2 regions of the Brotocaccenecus cirricatena genome follow, and region 2 is predicted to be linked to the other one. Evidence: riboswitches for the same ligand, from Rfam matches in the RefSeq annotation. Region 2 holds a riboswitch; the other holds the start of a gene.

Region 1 (8,468 bases), on a different contig from region 2:
CAAAGGTAGAAGCCTCCAGGGCCTCCAGCAGCTCGGCGCCGGTGACATACACCACAGCCACGGTATTGCCGAAGGGCAGCACGGTGTTCACGTCCAGCTTGGAGATGTCGCCCTTGTGGATCCAGGCCCGGATGCCGCCGCCGTTGGTGATGGCCACCACGTTCTCGGCGGGAACGGTGAGCTCAGCGTCCTTGCGGATGGCCCACAGCATGGAGTCGGTGATCAGGTCGCCCAGGTTGGTCTCCTGGGTGCGGTTGCCGGGCTCCTTGGCGCCGTTGAGCTCCACGTCGGTTCTGGCAAAAACCTTGCCGTACTCGGCGTTGATGTCGCTGATGATCTTGTCGGCGGCAGCCTTCACGGTGGCGTCCTCCTTGGTGTAGGCGGACAGGTCGATGAGGCCGTTGCTCTCGATGCTCTTGGTGGCGTTGTCAATGACGATGGCGCCCACATAGGCAAGGCCCGTGCCGGTGGACTGGACCATGTTGTTGTCCTTGCTGGCGGTCATCACCGTGTGGGAGTGGCCGTCGATGAACAGGTCGATGCCCTTGACGTTCTGCATCACATTGTAGGAGCAGTTGGGCTCGGAGGACTTATCCACGCCCAGGTGGCCCAGAGCGATGACGATATCGGCATTCCCCTCGCTGCGGGCCATGTCCACGTCCTCCTGGGTGATCTTGTACAGATCCTTGCCGCCGATGAAGCTCAGACCCTTCATCAGGGCGGGGTTGGCCTTGGTCTGGGTCTCGGGGGTGGCCATGCCCACAATGGCGATGCGGAACAGCTCGGTCTCATAGCTGTCGTCGGCATAGATGGGAGCGGTGCCGCCGGGGGCGAAGATCAGATCGCCCTCGTCGTCCACCAGGTTGTTGCAGGCGACCATGAAATCGCCCTGGTGCTTTTTCAGGTTCTCCATCAGCTGGGGGAAGCCATAGTCAAACTCGTGGTTGCCCAGGGTGATGACGTCATAGCCCACCAGGGCCATCATGTCCAGGGCGGTTGCGCCCTTGCTGAGGCTGACGTAGGGAGAGCCCTGGCTGTAGTCACCGGCGTCCAGCAGGATCACCTGGTGAGCGCCCTTGTCGTAGCACTCGTCCCGCAGAGCAGCCACCTTGGCGTACTTGTCGATGGCGCCGTGGACGTCGTTGGTGTGCAGGATGACGGTCTTGCCCGCCAGGGAGTCAGGGAGCTGATACGTCTCCTTGTTCTCGCCCCAGGAAGCCGGGACCATCAGCGCCAGCGTCATGACCAGCGCCAGCAGAGTCGCTAAGAATTTCCGCATGGTATTCTTTCCTCCTTCAATTTTCAGAGCGCGGTGCGCGTTCTGTTGTACCTTTATCATACATGATTTCTCCGAAAAAAGAAATTCTTTTTCCTTCTGCAAGGTATACAAAAATTTCATTCTCATTTTGTTGAAATTGCGTGGGTATAAACCCGGGAAAATGGGATGGATTTTTGCGCATTTCATGATATAATAAAGAATCATGCAATCAACCCGGAAAAGGAGGGCATTTTCCATGAAATATCTGTTTCGCGGGGGCACAGTGGTGTCCGGACGGGGCACCCGCCGGGCGGACGTGCTGGTGGAGGACGAGAAGATCCTCCGGGTGGCCCGCAGCATCTCCGCGCCGGAGGCCACGGTCATCGACGTGGAGGGGCAGCTGCTGCTGCCGGGCTTCATCGACGCCCATACCCATTTCGACCTGGACGTGTGCAGCACCACAACGGCGGACGATTTCTTCTCCGGCAGCCGGTCGGCGCTGCGGGGCGGCACCACCACGGTGGTGGATTTTGCCTGCCCGAATAAGGGAGAGACCCTGCATCAGGGACTGGAGCTGTGGCACAAGAAGGCCGACGGCAATTGCTGCTGTGACTACGGCTTCCATATGACCATCGACGACTGGAATCCCGGCATCGAGGCGGAGATCGACGATATGTACGCCGCCGGTATCTCCTCCTTCAAGATGTATATGACCTATCCCGCCATGATGATCGGCGACGAGGCCATGTATCACGCCCTGAAGAAGCTGAAGGAAAAGGGCGGCATCTGCGGCGTGCACTGCGAAAACAGCGGCGTCATCGACGCGCTGATCGCCGAAAAGAAGGCGGCGGGCCAGATGGGTGTCGGCTCCCATCCCCGGACCCGTCCGGACTTTCTGGAGGCCGAGGCCGTGTCCCGGCTCCTGCGCATCGCCCAGGCGGTGGATATCCCGGTGGTCATCGTCCACCTGACCAACGCCGCCGCCCTGCGGGAGGTGGAGGCCGCCCGCAAACGGGGCCAGCGGGTGTATGTGGAGACCTGCCCCCAGTATCTGGTGCTGGAGGACAGCGTGTATGACGACCCCGACTATTCCCGGGCCGCCCGGTATGTCTGCGCCCCGCCCATCCGGAAGGAGCGGGACCAGCAGGCCCTTTGGACGGCCCTGCGCAAGGGAGAAATCCAGACCGTGTCCACGGACCACTGCAGCTTCACCCTGGAGCAGAAGGACGCCGGACGGGGGAACTTCACCAAGATTCCCGGCGGTCTGCCGGGGGTGGAGAACCGGGGCGAGCTGCTGTATACCTACGGCGTTACCACCCGGAAGATCAGCCTGGCCACCATGTGCCGGGTGCTGGCGGAAAACCCCGCCAAGCTCTACGGGATGTTCCCCCGGAAGGGCGTGCTCCAGGACGGGGCCGACGCGGACATCGTGGTATACGATCCCCAGGCGGACCATGTGCTCCGGGCGGAGGATATGGCCAGCCTGGCCGGTTATTCCCCCTATGAGGGCTTCGCCATCCGGGGCGGCATCCACCAGGTGTGGCTGCGGGGCCGTCTGGCGGTGGAGGACGGCTTCGTTCTGGCCGGGCCTGACGGCAAATATATCCCCCGGGGCAAGTGCAGCCTGTAACCGGGAAATGAGAAAGAAGGCAGCCGTATGAGCGTTCTGTATTGTCAGTCCCCGGCGCTGTTCTGGTGCGCCCTGGCGCTGATCGTGTGTTTCTTTGTGCGCCGGGGGGCCCATCGGGTCCGGGCGGTGCTGGACCTGGTGCTGGGGCTTCTGTGCATCGTGGGCGGCGTGGCCCTGTACTATCTGGGCATGTACAACGACGCCTTCACCATCCGGGATTTCTGGCACATCCGCACCGCCGGATGGATCGGCCTGGCGGCGGTGGTGCTGCTGACGGCGTGGCAGGTCATCAAGGCCATCCGCCGCAGCGTGTCGGCCCGCCGGTCCGCCCGCCAGGCAGAGCGGGACGAAAAGACCCGGCAGAAGGAACTGGAGGATGCTAGGACCCGGGCCTATGCCGCCGGCCAGGAGGACGCCAAGGCCGCCAGCCGGGTGGCCGAAAATGTGTCCGCCGCCGACAGCCGGGAAAACCCCTGACAGCCCGTTTCCATGAACAAAAAAAGTGCCCCCGCCGGGGGCACTTTTTTTATTCCGTATCAATCGCTCCGTGAGCACTTCTCCGCGTCGATGGCCAGCACCACCATCAGGGCATACAGGGCGTCCCCCGGGTCCGCCACGTCGATGGTATAGGTGTCCGTCCAGTTAAACAGCTCCTTGCTGATAGAAGCCACCGTCCGGGGCCCGTCCTGGATGGTATAGTCCCACTCCATGAAGCTGCCCTCCACCGTCCAGCCGCAGAAATCCATGGTAAAGGACGGGTGGAAAAACGTGAACTCCTTGCGGATGGTGCCGATGCACCGCTCCCCCACATACAGGTCGAATTTCGGCAGAAACGTCAGCACCTGCTGCTTCACTGTGGCAATGTGCTCCCCATAGGGGTCCAGAATGTGCAGGCAATGACCCCAGGCCAGCTTTCCCTCCACGGTATAGGCCACGCTGCCGTCCTCATAATAGATGTCGTAGCTGTCAAACCACGAGAAAAACCGCTGCTTGAAATACAGCTTCATCGGATGCACCTCCCTTTTCCCTCAGTATACCGGATTTGCACCCGGCGCGCAAGAGAAATTCTTCTTTACAAAATAGAAAGTATGTTCTATAATGATAGAAGTATCTTTGAAGGGAGGGCGATGCCATGCGCGCACGGCCTGTCAGCTGCTGCTTTTCCGGCCACCGTCCGGCCAAGCTCCCCTGGGGGGAAAACGAAGACGATCCCCGGTGCCGGGCCCTGAAGGTCCGGCTTCGGGACGCGCTGGACGCCGCCTATGAGGCGGGATACCGGCACTTCATCTGCGGTATGGCCCAGGGCTGCGACCTGTATTTCTGTGAGCTGGCCCTGGCCCTGCGGCAGCGGCACGGGGACGTCAGCGTGGAGGCGGCCATCCCCTGCCCCACCCAGGCCGACGGCTGGCCCCGGACCCAGCAGGAGCGCTACCGCCGCCTGGTGGCGGCCTGCGACTACGAGACCCTGGTGCAGTCGTCCTACAGTCCCGGCTGCATGCAGCGGCGCAACCGCTATATGGTGGACCATGCCGCCCTGCTGCTGGCGGTCCACAACGGCCAGCCCGGCGGCACCCGCCGCACCATGGAATACGCCATGCGCCGGGGCCTGCAGATCGTGGATATCCCCCCGGTGATGGAACCGTGACATAATCCCGTCCCCCGCCGCATAGGCTTGTCTCAAAGAGGTGAACGCTTTGAAACAGGCAATTTTACGGCGGGGGCTGGCGCTCTTGCTGGCGGCGGCAGCCCTGGGAACGGTGCTGGCCGGAGCCGGGGCGGACAGCGCCGCCGCCCTGTGGCAGTCCGTGTCCCGCCGCCCCCATCTGTCCCGGGGACTGCTGCGGTGGGAGCTGGGGGACCTTCTGGGGCTGGACGGACTGTCCGCCGCCACGGTGCTGGCCCTGGGCCAGTCGCCGGTGCTGCTGGCGGGCCGGTCCCTGGCGGTGCAGGAGGACGACGTCCCCCAGCCGGACCCGGAACCGGAACCGGAAAACCCCGCCCCCGCTCCGTCGGAGGACCCGGCCCCCCAGCCCGGGGCGGACAACGGCGTCCCGGCCCAGACGGTGGACCCCCGCTCCACCGACGGCTACAGCATCATCAACGGGGTGTACATCAAAAACAAGTCCAGCCGGACCCTGGACCCGGCGGTGCTGGGGGACCGGCAGTTCGCGGCCTGTCCCCAGCAGGGGCCCCAGGTCCTTATCGTCCACAGCCACGCCAGCGAGTCCTATACCATGCCCCCGGGGCAGGAGTACGTCCCCTCCGGCACCTTCCGCACGGCGGACCGCTCCTGCAACATGGTCCGGGTGGGGGACGAGCTGGCGGCGGAGCTGTCGTCCTACGGCATCTCCGTGGTCCACGACCGCACCCTCCACGACGGGGAGTCGTACAACGACGCCTATGAAAACAGTCTGGCGTCTATCCAGAGCTACCTAGCCAAGTACCCCTCCATCGTCTATGTGCTGGACCTGCACCGGGACGCGGTGCAGGACGCCAACGGCACCCAGTATAAGCTGGTGACGGCGGAGGACCCCGCCGCCGCCCAGGTGAGCCTGATCATGGGCGTGGCCCACGACGGCTGGCAGGACAATCTGCGCCTGGCCATCGCCGTTCAGGAGAAGCTGGAAAGCCGGTCCCCCACCCTAATGCGGCCCATCACCCTGCTGAACTACCGCTATAACCAGTTTGCCGCCCCGGGCAGCCTGCTGGTGGAGGTAGGGGCCGCCGGGAATTCGCTGGATGAGGCCCTGCGGGCCGCCCGGCTGTTTGCCAAAGGCTTCGCCGAGACCATCCTGGGGCGATAAGAAAATACCGTCTGTAGTTTTTTTTGAGAAAACTACAGACGGTATTTATTATTCCTCCGTATGGCGGTTCTTTTTGGCCAGCTCCGCGATCTCGCCGAACTTGCCGGTGACGTAGCCGTAGCTTTTCCGGCCATGGGGCAACAGACAGCCGCTGCAATCCTTGATGCCGTCGCCGATATACCGGAAATTGCCGCCGCACCGATCCCCTAAGGCGTACAGGGGACAGTAGCAGAACAGGCAGTTGAAGTCCTCCGGATGGGCGGTCTCATGGCAGGGGAAGAACTCGCAGGCCGTGTGCTGGAAGAAGGAGTAGCGGCACTCCTCGGGCTTGGTGGACAGGGCTTCACATTTCTCCATGGTGCACCTCCGTAACCGGCTTTCCGGGCCAGTAGATGACATAGCACTCCGCCATCTCGCCCATGTAGAAAAAGACGTTCTCCCCCATTTCGATGTGCTTGCCGAAGGTCAGGTCCGGCACAAACAGCCGCCCGCAGGTGCGCTTGGGCCCCTTGATGGTGTAGCCCTCCGGGTTGGGATTGTCCCGCAGGGCCTCCGCCGCCTCCTGCAAGCCTGGGAAGCGCAGGGTCTTTTCCAGCTGGGCCAGCTGGGTCTCGCCGTTGATATAGACCAGGTGGTCCTGGTCCCGGAACCAATTGATGAGCATATGTCGTCCTCCTGATAGATCATACGGATTCTTGATGGAAATATTGATTCGGCCATCCCGTGTGTGCGGCCAATTATCGGAAATCTTCTTGTGGTGTCATTGCGAGCCAGCCGCAGGCTGGTTGTGGGCCCGTAGGGGCGTGGGCTCCGCCCCGCCCGCTATTCCGGCGCTTTCAGGCCGGGTAGAACCCGGCCCCTACAGGCGTTTACCGGCAAATTTCACATAAGGTAAGGGGGCGGGCGGGAGTGGCTGCTCCTGCCCGCCCCCATGGAAAGCTGCGGCAGTGCCGCGCTCAGGCTTGCAAAAAAACCGCGCCAATAGACATTGGCGCGGCCGGTTTCCCGCGATTGAATCTATCCTCCGCCGTATGGCGCGCAGCGGGGACAGCATGGCGGCAAGCAGGTCTTCTGACTGGCGGATCAGCGGCAGGCGCACGGTCTTCCCGGTTTCCCAGTGACGGACTTTCGTCCCTGTGCGCGGCCTCCCCGTATACAGCGGCGGTACCGTTCAGGATTCTCACCTGATTCACTATTCTCCCGTGCCGCCCACCCGGCGGCGCAGGCACTTGCGCAATGTATTCTCTTTTTCTGTCCATAGTGTACCATCCGGCGGCCCATCTGTCAAGAGGGCAGCGAAATTCATGAAAAAAACTTGCCATGGGCCGGGGAATCGTGTATGATAGAGGAAAAAACGAAGGGAGTCCTCCTCATGACCGCCGAACAACGCCGGAGCCGGATCAGCGCCCGGCTCCACGAAGCCCATCAGCCCATCAGCGCCACCGCCCTGGCCAAGGAGCTTGGCGTCAGCCGCCAGATCATCGTGGGGGATGTGGCCCTGCTGCGTGCCGCGGGCCAGGCCATCACCGCCACCGCCCGGGGCTATGTGATCCCCGACGCCGGGGAGACGGGTCTGCCGCGCCAGGTGGCCTGCCGCCACGACGGCACCGGCACCCGGGACGAGCTCAACGCCATGGTGGACTGCGGCTGCACCGTTGTGGACGTCATCGTGGACCACCCGGTCTATGGCCAGCTGTCCGCCCCGCTGCACCTGCGCAGCCGCCTGGACGTGGAGCAGTTCATGGCCCGCATGGAGGGGGCCGCCCCCCTGTCCCAGCTGACAGACGGCATCCATCTGCACAGTCTGTCCTGCCCCGATGAGGCGTCCTATGAGCATCTGAAGGCCCGCCTGCGGGAGCTGGGCTTCCTGGCGGAGTAAAGTTCCGGTTGACAAACGAAAAAGACGTGATAGAATGTTATACAGGTGTCATGACACCTGTATAACATTCTTTTTACATATGCGAGGTCAAAGCTATGGAAGCAGTTCGCAAGTTCCTGGCCCGGAAGAACATCGTTTTCTCGGCCAAGCGGTATTTCATCGACGCCATGGGCGCTATGGCCCAGGGCCTGTTCTGCACCCTGCTGGTGGGCACCATTCTCAACACCCTGGGCCAGCAGCTGCACATCGGATTCCTGACGGATGTCATCGTCACCCTGGGTAAGGGTGAGGGCGCCGTGACCTACACCATCGGCGGCCTGTGCTCGGCCATGGTGGGGCCGGGCATGGCGGTGGCCATCGGCCGGGCGCTGGAGGCCCCTCCCCTGGTGCTGTATTCCCTGATTCCCGTGGGCTTCGCCACTAACTTCATGGGCGGGGCCGGAGGGCCTCTGGCGGTGCTGTTTGTGGCGATTCTGGCGGCCGAGATCGGCAAGGCCGTCAGCAAGGAGACGAAGGTCGACATTCTGGTAACGCCCATTGTCACGGTGCTCTCCGGCATCGGCATCGCCGCCCTGATCGCCGCCCCCATCGGCGCGGCGGCCAGCGCCGTGGGCCGGTTCATCATGTGGGCCACGGAGCTGCAGCCCTTCTTCATGGGCATCATCGTGTCCGTGGTTATCGGCGTGGCCCTGACCCTGCCCATCTCCTCCGCCGCCATCTGCGCGGCCCTGGGGCTGACGGGTCTGGCCGGCGGCGCCGCCGTGGCGGGGTGCTGCGCCCAGATGATCGGCTTTGCGGTGATGAGCTTCCGGGAAAACCGCTGGGGCGGCCTGGTGGCCCAGGGCCTGGGTACCAGTATGCTGCAGATGGGCAACATCGTCCGCAATCCCCGGGTCT
Region 2 (8,468 bases):
CCCAGCAGCTCTGTGATGATGGCGAAGCTGCGCTTCTCAATGTCCATAGGCTTCATTTGCTCCATCATAGCGTCTCCTTTCTGCAAGCCGCCAAAAAGCGCTGTGCCATGACCGGCTTGGCGTAAAAATGGAAGTGGGGGAAGCCCGCGTACAGCGTATCGGTGGCGTGTACGCAGGTCCACTGCTTTCCGGAGGGCTTTTCCGCCAGAAAAGCGCCGCCGGGCTGGGGGGTGTCCCAGTGGTGGAATTCATGCATGGGTACCTGCTCTCCGGCGCGGCAGAGGAGATTGTCCTTCCGGGCCGTGGCGGTGATATAGCCGAATCGGGTCAGCCTCCCTGTATCAAAGCAGTCCCCCGGCAGCGCACCCACCATGGCGCGGCCTGCGATGGACTGCGTCAGATACATGAAGCCGCCGCACTCGGCGATACAGGGCATCCCCGCGTATACAACGTCTCGGATTTGCCTGCGCAGGGCGTGGTTTTCCTCCAACTGCGCCGCGTAAAGTTCCGGGTAGCCGCCGCCTAAGTACAGACCCTGTACACCGTCGGGGAGCCGTTCATCCGTCAGGGGGCTGAAGGGCACCAGCTCCGCGCCCAGCTGCCGCAGCAGGTCGAGACTGTCCTCATAGTAAAAGCAGAACGCCCGGTCACGCGCCACGCCGATCCGCACCGGCGCGCCCTTTTCCGGCAATACCGGCGGCGTAAAGCGAAGCGGCGGCGCGGCAGCCGCAATTTCCAGCAGGGCGGCTATGTCCAGCGTTTTTTCTGCCTCGGCCGCCAGCTTGCGCAGCTTCTCCCGCAGATCCGCCACCTCGTCCGCTGTCACCAGCCCCAGATGGCGGCTCTCCAGCGTACACTCTGGCAGCCTGGGCAGATAGCCGCAGGCGCGGACGCCCAGCCGGCTTTCCAGCTCCCGCGCCAGCGCACCGTAGCTCATGGCACTGCACCCGTTGAGAATGACGCCCTGCACGTTGTTGTCCGGCGCGAAGTCCAGAAAGCCCTGCACCGCCGCCACAACGGACAACGCCGCCCCCCGTGCGTTGACCACCAGCACCACGGGGCTTTCCGTTTCCCGCGCCGTCTCATAGGTGCTGGCGCGGGTGGATGTCAGCCCCAGCCCGTCATAGTATCCCATGACGCCCTCAATGACCGTCACATCGCACTCCTCACCATTGTGCGCCAGCAGATAGCGCATGGTGTCGGGGTCAAAAAAGAACGGGTCGAGGTTAGAGCTTTTCGCGCCGATGACCCGGCTGTGGAACATGGGGTCAATGTAATCCGGGCCGCATTTTGCCGCGCCTACCCGCAGGCCCCGCGCTACCAGCGCCTGCAAAACGGCGCAGGTGACGGTGGTTTTGCCGCAGCCGCTGTTGGTACCGGCCAGTACCAAGCGGGGGACTTTTTGCTCCATAGCGACCTCTCAATCCGCCACGATGGTGGCAAAATAGCTGATCTCCTCCGGCAGCTGCCGCAGGTCGGTGTAGACCTGCTCCGTTTCCAGTCCGCAGTCCGCCACCATACCGGCGTTTGCCGCCATACCGCGGCGCTCCAGCGCCGCCGCCGTCTCGTGGATGGCCTTGCCGGACTTCATGATGACCTTCGTTCCCGGCAGCGCCAGCGCACTGTCCAGATCGGCGCTGCCCGGCAGGATGTGGAGGGGCTCATCCATGCGGGTGAGGCTGCGCCCCAGCCGCGCCGCCACGGCGCAGAAGCTGGTGACGCCGGAACACATCACCGTTTTAAACCCGTCAGAGCGGATGCGCTCCAGAATATAGTAGGCCGTGGCGTACACGGACACGTCGCCCAGATTGACCATGGCCACGTCCTGCCCGGCCGCCAGCGCCGTTTCGATGGCGGCAGCCGCCGTGCGGTAGCTGTCCTCCCGTACCGCCGCGTCACGCGCCATGGTGAAATCCAACGGCAATATGGTCTTGCCCTGCATATCCACAGCACCGGCGGCGATGTCCAGCGCCAGCATCCGCCCGGACTTCATCCGGGGAGCGGCCACCACGTCGCAGTCCGTCAAGACCCGGCACGCCTGCCGGGTCAGCAGCTCCGGGTCGCCGGGACCCACGCTGACGGCGTAAAAAACACCTTGTTTTTCCATGATAGCACTCCTTACGGCACAAATTCCAGGCTGTCGAAGCAGGGGTCGTACTTCCCGTGCTCCATCCGGTACAGCTTTGCGATATACTCGCGGGTGAAAATCTCCTCCGGGGTGCCGATGCGGTCGATGCGGTCGCCCGCCACGCACACCACCGTGTCGGAAATGCGCTCCGCCAGCTCCAGCTCGTGGAGGGACAGCAGCACCGCCAGATCGTTCTCCCGCACCATGCGCTTGAGCACCGTCAAAAGCTCCAGCTTGTAGCGAATATCCAGAAAGCTGGTGGGCTCGTCCAGCACGATGATCTCCGGTTCCTGACACAGCGCCCGGGCCAACAGAATGCGCTGGCGCTGTCCGTCACTGATAGCGGAGAAGGGGCGGTCAGCAAACTCCATGCCGCCTACCTGCTCCAGCGAGCGCTCCACGATGGCCTGATCCTCCGGCTGCAAAATGCCCAGCCGCCCGGTATAGGGGTAGCGGCCGCTGCTCACCACGTCCCGGCAGGTCATCAGCTCCGGCTCCATGCGGGCCGTCATCAAAATGGCCATGCGCCGGGCGATCTCATTGCGGCTGCGCTCCTCCATGGCCTTGCCGTCCAGAAACACTGTGCCGGACACCTTGGAGAGCTGGCCGATAATGGTTTTTAAGATGGTGGATTTTCCCGACCCGTTGGGGCCGATGAGCGTCACGATCTTGCCCCGCTGCACATGGAGGGCGACATCTTCAATCAGCGGCTTGCCGTGGTAGCCCACGGCAAGCGCCTTGGTTTCCAGATATGCTGCCATACTCACGCCGCCTTTCTGTGGATCATCATGTAGATGACGATGGGTGCGCCGAATACCGCCGTGACGGAGCTGATGCTCACCTCTGTGGGGGCAAAGGCGGTGCGGGCGATGAGGTCGCAGAACAGGCAGAACACGCCGCCGCCCAGGAAGCAGGCTGGGATCATACACAGCGGCTCCGCCGATTTGAACAGGGACTTCATCAGGTGCGGCACTGCGATGCCAACAAAGGAGATGGGGCCGGCAAAGGCCGTGACGCAGGCGGACAGCACACTGGACAACAGGATCAGCGCCGTCCGGAAGGCCCGCAGGGGGACGCCCATATTCTGGGCATAGACCTCGCCCAACTGGTACGCCCGGATGGGCTTGGAAAGCAGGAAGGTCAGCAGCAGCGTGATGCCGCAGACAACGGCCATAGTCTTTACGTTGTCCCAGCTCATGCCGGAGAAGGAGCCGAGAGACCAGTTGTGCAGATTCACGATGCTGGAATCGTCGGCAAAGGTCACGAGAAAATCCGTCAGTGCCGAGCAGATATAGCCGATCATCACGCCGCAGACCACCAGCAGGCTCATGCGCTTGACCCGCTGGGAGATCAGCAGCACGAAGCCCATGGATACCATGGCTCCCACGAAGGCCGCTGCGATGAGAATGGCGGAGGAGGTGGTCTTGCCACGGCTCAGCAGCACCAGCATGGCCACGCACACCGTCATCTTTGCGCCGGAGGAGATGCCCAGCACGAAGGGGCCTGCGATGGGGTTGTGGAAGAAGGTTTGCAGCAGATAGCCGGACAGGGACAGCGCCCCGCCCAGGATCAGCGCCGACAGGAGCCGGGGCAGACGGATCTTTACGATGATCTGGCTCTGGGTAAAGCCAACATCGCCCCCCCAGCAGGATCCGCCATATCTCAGACGCGGAAAGAGAAACGCTTCCCGCGAAGATATTCCAAATCAAAAATGTGAATAAAAGCAGGAGGAGCAGCAAGAAGCCTCCCCAGATGCGAAGTGTTCGGTTTCTCTTCATGCCGCTCCTCCTTATGATGTAAAAAATGCTCACTTCATCCGTGTCAGAAAGTGAAAAGCCGTATCCGGCGCGTCGTTCAACGCATGGTTCACGTCCAGAATGAGATCGCTCAGCTCCAGCGACTCCTGATAGAAGTTTTTGGTCAGGCACCACACATTACCGCTCTTGACGGCCTTGAAGTCGGCCATCAGTGGATCCAGTGCCACCAATTCGTCCAGCGTGTGCAGCTCGCCATCGATGATGCTGTTGTAGATCAGCACATCGGCGTCCACTGCACCGTGGTAGAAGGATTCCATCTGAATGTTGACGGTGGACTGGGCGTTGTCCTCCGCCGATTCATCGAAGGAGACATAGTCTCCGCCTGCGATGGCAACGCACTTCGCCACATAGTCCGTGGACTTGCGGACGTTTACAGCGCCGCTGCTGGTGATGTAGAAAAACGCCACAGTCTTGCCGGTGGGCTGCTGCTCCAGTACGTCCGCCACGCTGTCCATCTTCTCATTAAACAGCGCCTCGGCCTCGTCCTCCTTGTCCAGCAGCGCCGCGTACAGCTTGATCCACTCCATCCGGCCCATGGGCTGGGTCTCGTAGCTGGATGTCTCCACCAGCACAGGGATGCCCAGCCGCTCCAGTTGCTCCAGCACCGCCGGAGAGTGATAGATCATGGTGTTTTCCACCGCCAGATCGCAACCCTGTGACAAGATCAGCTCATAATCCGGCTCGGAGTACTTGCCGGCGTATACCAGCGCTCCGCTGTCCATGGCGTCCTTGGCACGTTGGATATACCAGTCCGACTGCTTTTTGCCGCTGAGGGTGATGCACCCGACGGCGTCCAGCTTGTCGAAGTAGTCCATGGCGGCGGCCGCCACCAGATAGATCTGATCCAGCGGCTGGTGCAAAACGGTGACGCCGGCGGGTACGCCCTCCGGTACCGCCGCGCCCTCCGCTACCAGCAGGTACACCCGGTCGTTGTTGATGGTAATGCGCTTGTAGCTCTCTCCGGCATACTCTACGGTAAACTGCTGGGCATAGCGCAGGGGCATGGTACGGTCAAAGACCAACTCATCCCACGATACGGAGACAGTTTGTCCATCGGTTTTGGCAGGGGCGTCTGCCGTGCCGCAGCCACAGAGGGACAGCATCAGCAGCAGCGCCAGTACCGCGGCGGTCAGCCGTTTCACTGGGCTGCCTCCACCACCGTGGTGGAATCAAAGGTCAGGGTGTACTCGATCTCGTGGGGGGTGCTCATAGCGGTGGTGTCGCCGATCACCGTCAGCGGGGTATCCAGCGCCCGCACGGGGATCTCGAAGGTGGAGCCGCCCTCGGTGGTGAGAACGTCATAGCGCTGGCCGTCCACCAGCATATAGTCGTACTTCTGGCTGCTCCACACGATGGTGGCGGTGGCAGCGCCGTTCTCCACCTTCAGGGTGCAGGGGGTCAGCACATGGGACTTACCGGAGCCGCCCTCAAAGCCCACCTCAATGGTGTAAGTGCCGTCCGCCAATGCGATGGCGGCAGCGTCATCGCCGTCATCCTCCTTCAGAACAGGGTTGGAGACGGAAACCTTGTGGTCATACCACACGCCCTTCTTGCCGATGAGGGCCACGTCGAACTCCGTGTCCAGTGCGGGCACGGGGATATCAAAGCCGTTGACCGTCTCGGTCAGGCCATCGGGATAGGTGACGGTATCCTTGGTGGGCTGCAGCAGCACGGCGCCGTCCTTCTGTGCGTCCTCCTTCAAACCGGGGAACAGATTCACGATGCTGGTGGAGGCGAGACTGACGTGAATGGTCATCTGGCCGTCCTTCACGGTCAGCACGCCCTTGCCGTCGCAGGTCTCGTTGGCGTGGAACATACTGCTGTCGGTGTTGAAATCCGCGGTGTAGGTGCCGTCCGCCAGCGCGGGCTCGGCGACATCGCCGCCATTGTTGTCATCTGTTTTCTGCTGTCCGCAGCCCGTCAGCAGCGATGCCGTCATCAGCAGTGCCAGCAGACAGGAAAGAAACTTCTTCATTTTTATGTGTCCTCCTTGCTCTGAAAAAGGCTCCGAGGCGATAATATACCGCCCCGGAGCCCGTTCAGTCCTTGTTACGCGATAGCGTCGATAGCCGCCTTGGTGTGGGCGACATACAGCGCGTGGATGGCATCGATACGGCCCAGGCCGGAGATCTGGCAGTTCACGGTGAGACCGGCGGCCTCAAACATGGTCTTCCAGGAATCCTCGTCCGCACCGGCCATGTCGTTGTTGGCGTGGTCGCCCGCCACGACCATCAGGGGACGTAGCACCACGGTGGTGTAACCGGCTTCCTTGACAGCTGCGATCACGGCCTCGCAGGAGGTATTCTCAGGCTCGCCCTCCACGGTGCCGATGAACACGTTCTCATAGCCCAGCTTGTCCATCTGGGTGGCCATCTGGCTGTAAGTGACCTTCGCCACATGCGCCGTACCGTGACCCATCAGCACATAAGCCACACCGGCCTCCTTGGCGGCGGCGGTGGACTCGTAACCGCTCTCGCTCAGAGCAGCGGCGACGACGGCCTTGGCAACGGCTTCCTTATCGGTGTTGATGACGGTGGCGTCGCTTCCCACCTCACCCAGCATGGGCTCGGCGATCTCAACGGACTCGAACTTGTCACGAACCTTGTCAATGGCGGCGCACATCTCGTCGTACTCAGCACCGTGCATCAGATGGGTGGGCTGCACCACCAGCTGCTTCACGCCGTTGGCGACAGCGCGCTCCAGAGCCTGCTCCATGTTGTCGATCTTCTCGCCGTCACGGGCCTGGATGTGGTTGATGATGATCTGAGCGGTGAAGGCGCGGCGCACGGACCAATCGGGGTTGGCCGCCTGCAGGGCGTCCTCAATGCTCTTGATGTCGGCTACGCGGCTGTCGTTGAAGGAGGTGCCGAAGGACACCACCAGCAGCTCCTTCTCGCCGATCTCGTCCTGGTTGCGGGGATCGTCCTTGGACGCGTCACCGGTGTCCAGACCGAAATAGTCGGGGCTGGCTTCCTCACCCTCCACCAGTGCCTTCTGGGCGTCGGTCAGGGCATCCCAAGCGGCCTTGGCGGCCTCGCACTGGGCATCGGTCTCCTCGGTGCGCTCCTGCACGTAGATGGCATCGATGAGGGCGGCGACCTTATCGGCGGCGGCCTTGTCGGTCTTCTCGGTGTTCACGTCGTTGTTGTCCTTGTTGCCGCAGGCGGTCAGCATGCTCATCAGCATCACAGCCGCCATCAGAAAGGCAAGTGCTTTCTTCATGGTTGATCTACCTCTTTCCAAATATTTGTTCTGAAAGAAATATAAAAGCGGCTGTGTTTCACACAGCCGCCCTCAGAGCTTCTTACTACATATACATCCGTGCGGCGCTCCGCGACGGATCATAAGTTTGTAGGAAAACCAACCCGTTGGCAACAGGTTTGAGATTCCACACAGAGGCAGGTCTCCTGACTTCGTTCGTCACGGCATTGCCCTTCCCAGTTTCCCAGTGGATTGCAAGGCCGCTCCCGTACACAGTGACTGCATCGCTCCGGATTCCCACCGGATTCCCTTCTCATCTGCTTTTGAGCAGATACCTCTGTGCTACAACTTTATATTTTTCCAGACAGTGGGATTATATCACATTTTGTCGAATTGTCAATCCGTTCTGATGGTGGGGCTATCTAAAATATTTGAGGTTTTTCTGCGTTGAATTGTGACATTTTCGTAAACGCTGCCTTCTTCCATTACTCACGGAACTTTATGACTTCTTGAATACTTCCCGAAAAAGAAAAGCCGCCGTCGTTTGACAGCAGCCTTTCCGATAGCTTGTTATGCGTAAATCAGATCGCTTGAAATAATCTCCAGAAGTTACCGCCCAGCTCGCTGTCCTTCTCCACCGTGGACTCGATGGTGATCAGGCCGAAGCCGCCCTTGGCCCGGGCCTGGTAATAGGAGAGGGAGCGCTCACTGAGGGAGCCGTCGGTGTTGGCCAGATCGTTGCCCATGGGGGGCACCACAAAGCGGTTGGGAACCGTCACCGTGCCGATCTGCACGGGGGAAAACATGTTGGGGAATTTCATCGTCGCACCTCACTTTCTCGTTGTCAGGAGAGGAACTTCTCCAGGACCTCCTGGGCGGGCATATCCTTGCCGGTGAATAGCCTGAAGGCGGCCACGCCCTGCCACAGCAGCATGCCGATGCCGCCCACGGCGGCCTGGCAGCCTGCGGCCCTGGCTTCCCGGATCATCCGGGTCTCCCGGGGGTTATACACCGTGTCCGCCACCACCAGATCGGCGCGGAACAGGGCGGGATCGACCAACGTCTCGCCGTCCAGGGGCTTCATGCCCACACGGGTGGCGTTTACCAGGATGTCGCAGTGCTGCACCGCATCGGCCAGGGCCGCGCCGTCCTCCAGCGGGGTGATGGATGCCTTGCAGCCGGGCATGGTCTGGGCCAGCTTCTCCACGGTGTGCCGTCCGTTGGCGAAAAATTCGTCATCACGGTTGAAGATGGCGATCTCCGCCGCGCCGTCCAAAGCGGCCTGCACACAGATGGCGGTAGCCGCGCCGCCTGCGTCCAGC

Evidence for each region. Region 2 has a riboswitch for cobalamin ahead of LKD37_RS07080 (sirohydrochlorin cobaltochelatase). Riboswitches for the same ligand answer to the same signal wherever they lie in the genome.
Region 1: linked by a shared signal. The riboswitch ahead of LKD37_RS12410 (hypothetical protein) and the one ahead of LKD37_RS07080 (sirohydrochlorin cobaltochelatase) in region 2 are both predicted to bind cobalamin.

Annotation. Positions count from the first base shown of each region.
Region 1 is NZ_JAJEPW010000042.1:18,691-27,158, forward strand. Features, by position in the region: gene LKD37_RS12375 (bifunctional metallophosphatase/5'-nucleotidase) at 1-1,279, opposite strand, end outside; gene hydA (dihydropyrimidinase) at 1,515-2,888, shown strand; gene LKD37_RS12385 (hypothetical protein) at 2,916-3,365, shown strand; gene LKD37_RS12390 (LURP-one-related/scramblase family protein) at 3,425-3,895, opposite strand; gene LKD37_RS12395 (SLOG family protein) at 4,021-4,533, shown strand; gene spoIIP (stage II sporulation protein P) at 4,583-5,692, shown strand; gene LKD37_RS12405 (cysteine-rich small domain-containing protein) at 5,741-6,049, opposite strand; gene LKD37_RS12410 (hypothetical protein) at 6,036-6,356, opposite strand; cobalamin riboswitch at 6,736-6,940, opposite strand; gene LKD37_RS12415 (transcription repressor NadR) at 7,065-7,571, shown strand; gene LKD37_RS12420 (PTS sugar transporter subunit IIC) at 7,667-8,468, shown strand, end outside.
Region 2 is NZ_JAJEPW010000016.1:14,412-22,879, forward strand. Features, by position in the region: gene LKD37_RS07045 (precorrin-8X methylmutase) at 1-65, opposite strand, end outside; gene LKD37_RS07050 (cobyrinic acid a,c-diamide synthase CobB) at 65-1,411, opposite strand; gene cobI (precorrin-2 C(20)-methyltransferase) at 1,421-2,107, opposite strand; gene LKD37_RS07060 (ABC transporter ATP-binding protein) at 2,119-2,889, opposite strand; gene LKD37_RS07065 (FecCD family ABC transporter permease) at 2,892-3,827, opposite strand; gene LKD37_RS07070 (ABC transporter substrate-binding protein) at 3,936-5,087, opposite strand; gene LKD37_RS07075 (iron transporter) at 5,084-5,920, opposite strand; gene LKD37_RS07080 (sirohydrochlorin cobaltochelatase) at 5,995-7,125, opposite strand; cobalamin riboswitch at 7,326-7,500, opposite strand; gene LKD37_RS07085 (oxidoreductase) at 7,728-7,967, opposite strand; gene LKD37_RS07090 (shikimate dehydrogenase) at 7,991-8,468, opposite strand, start outside.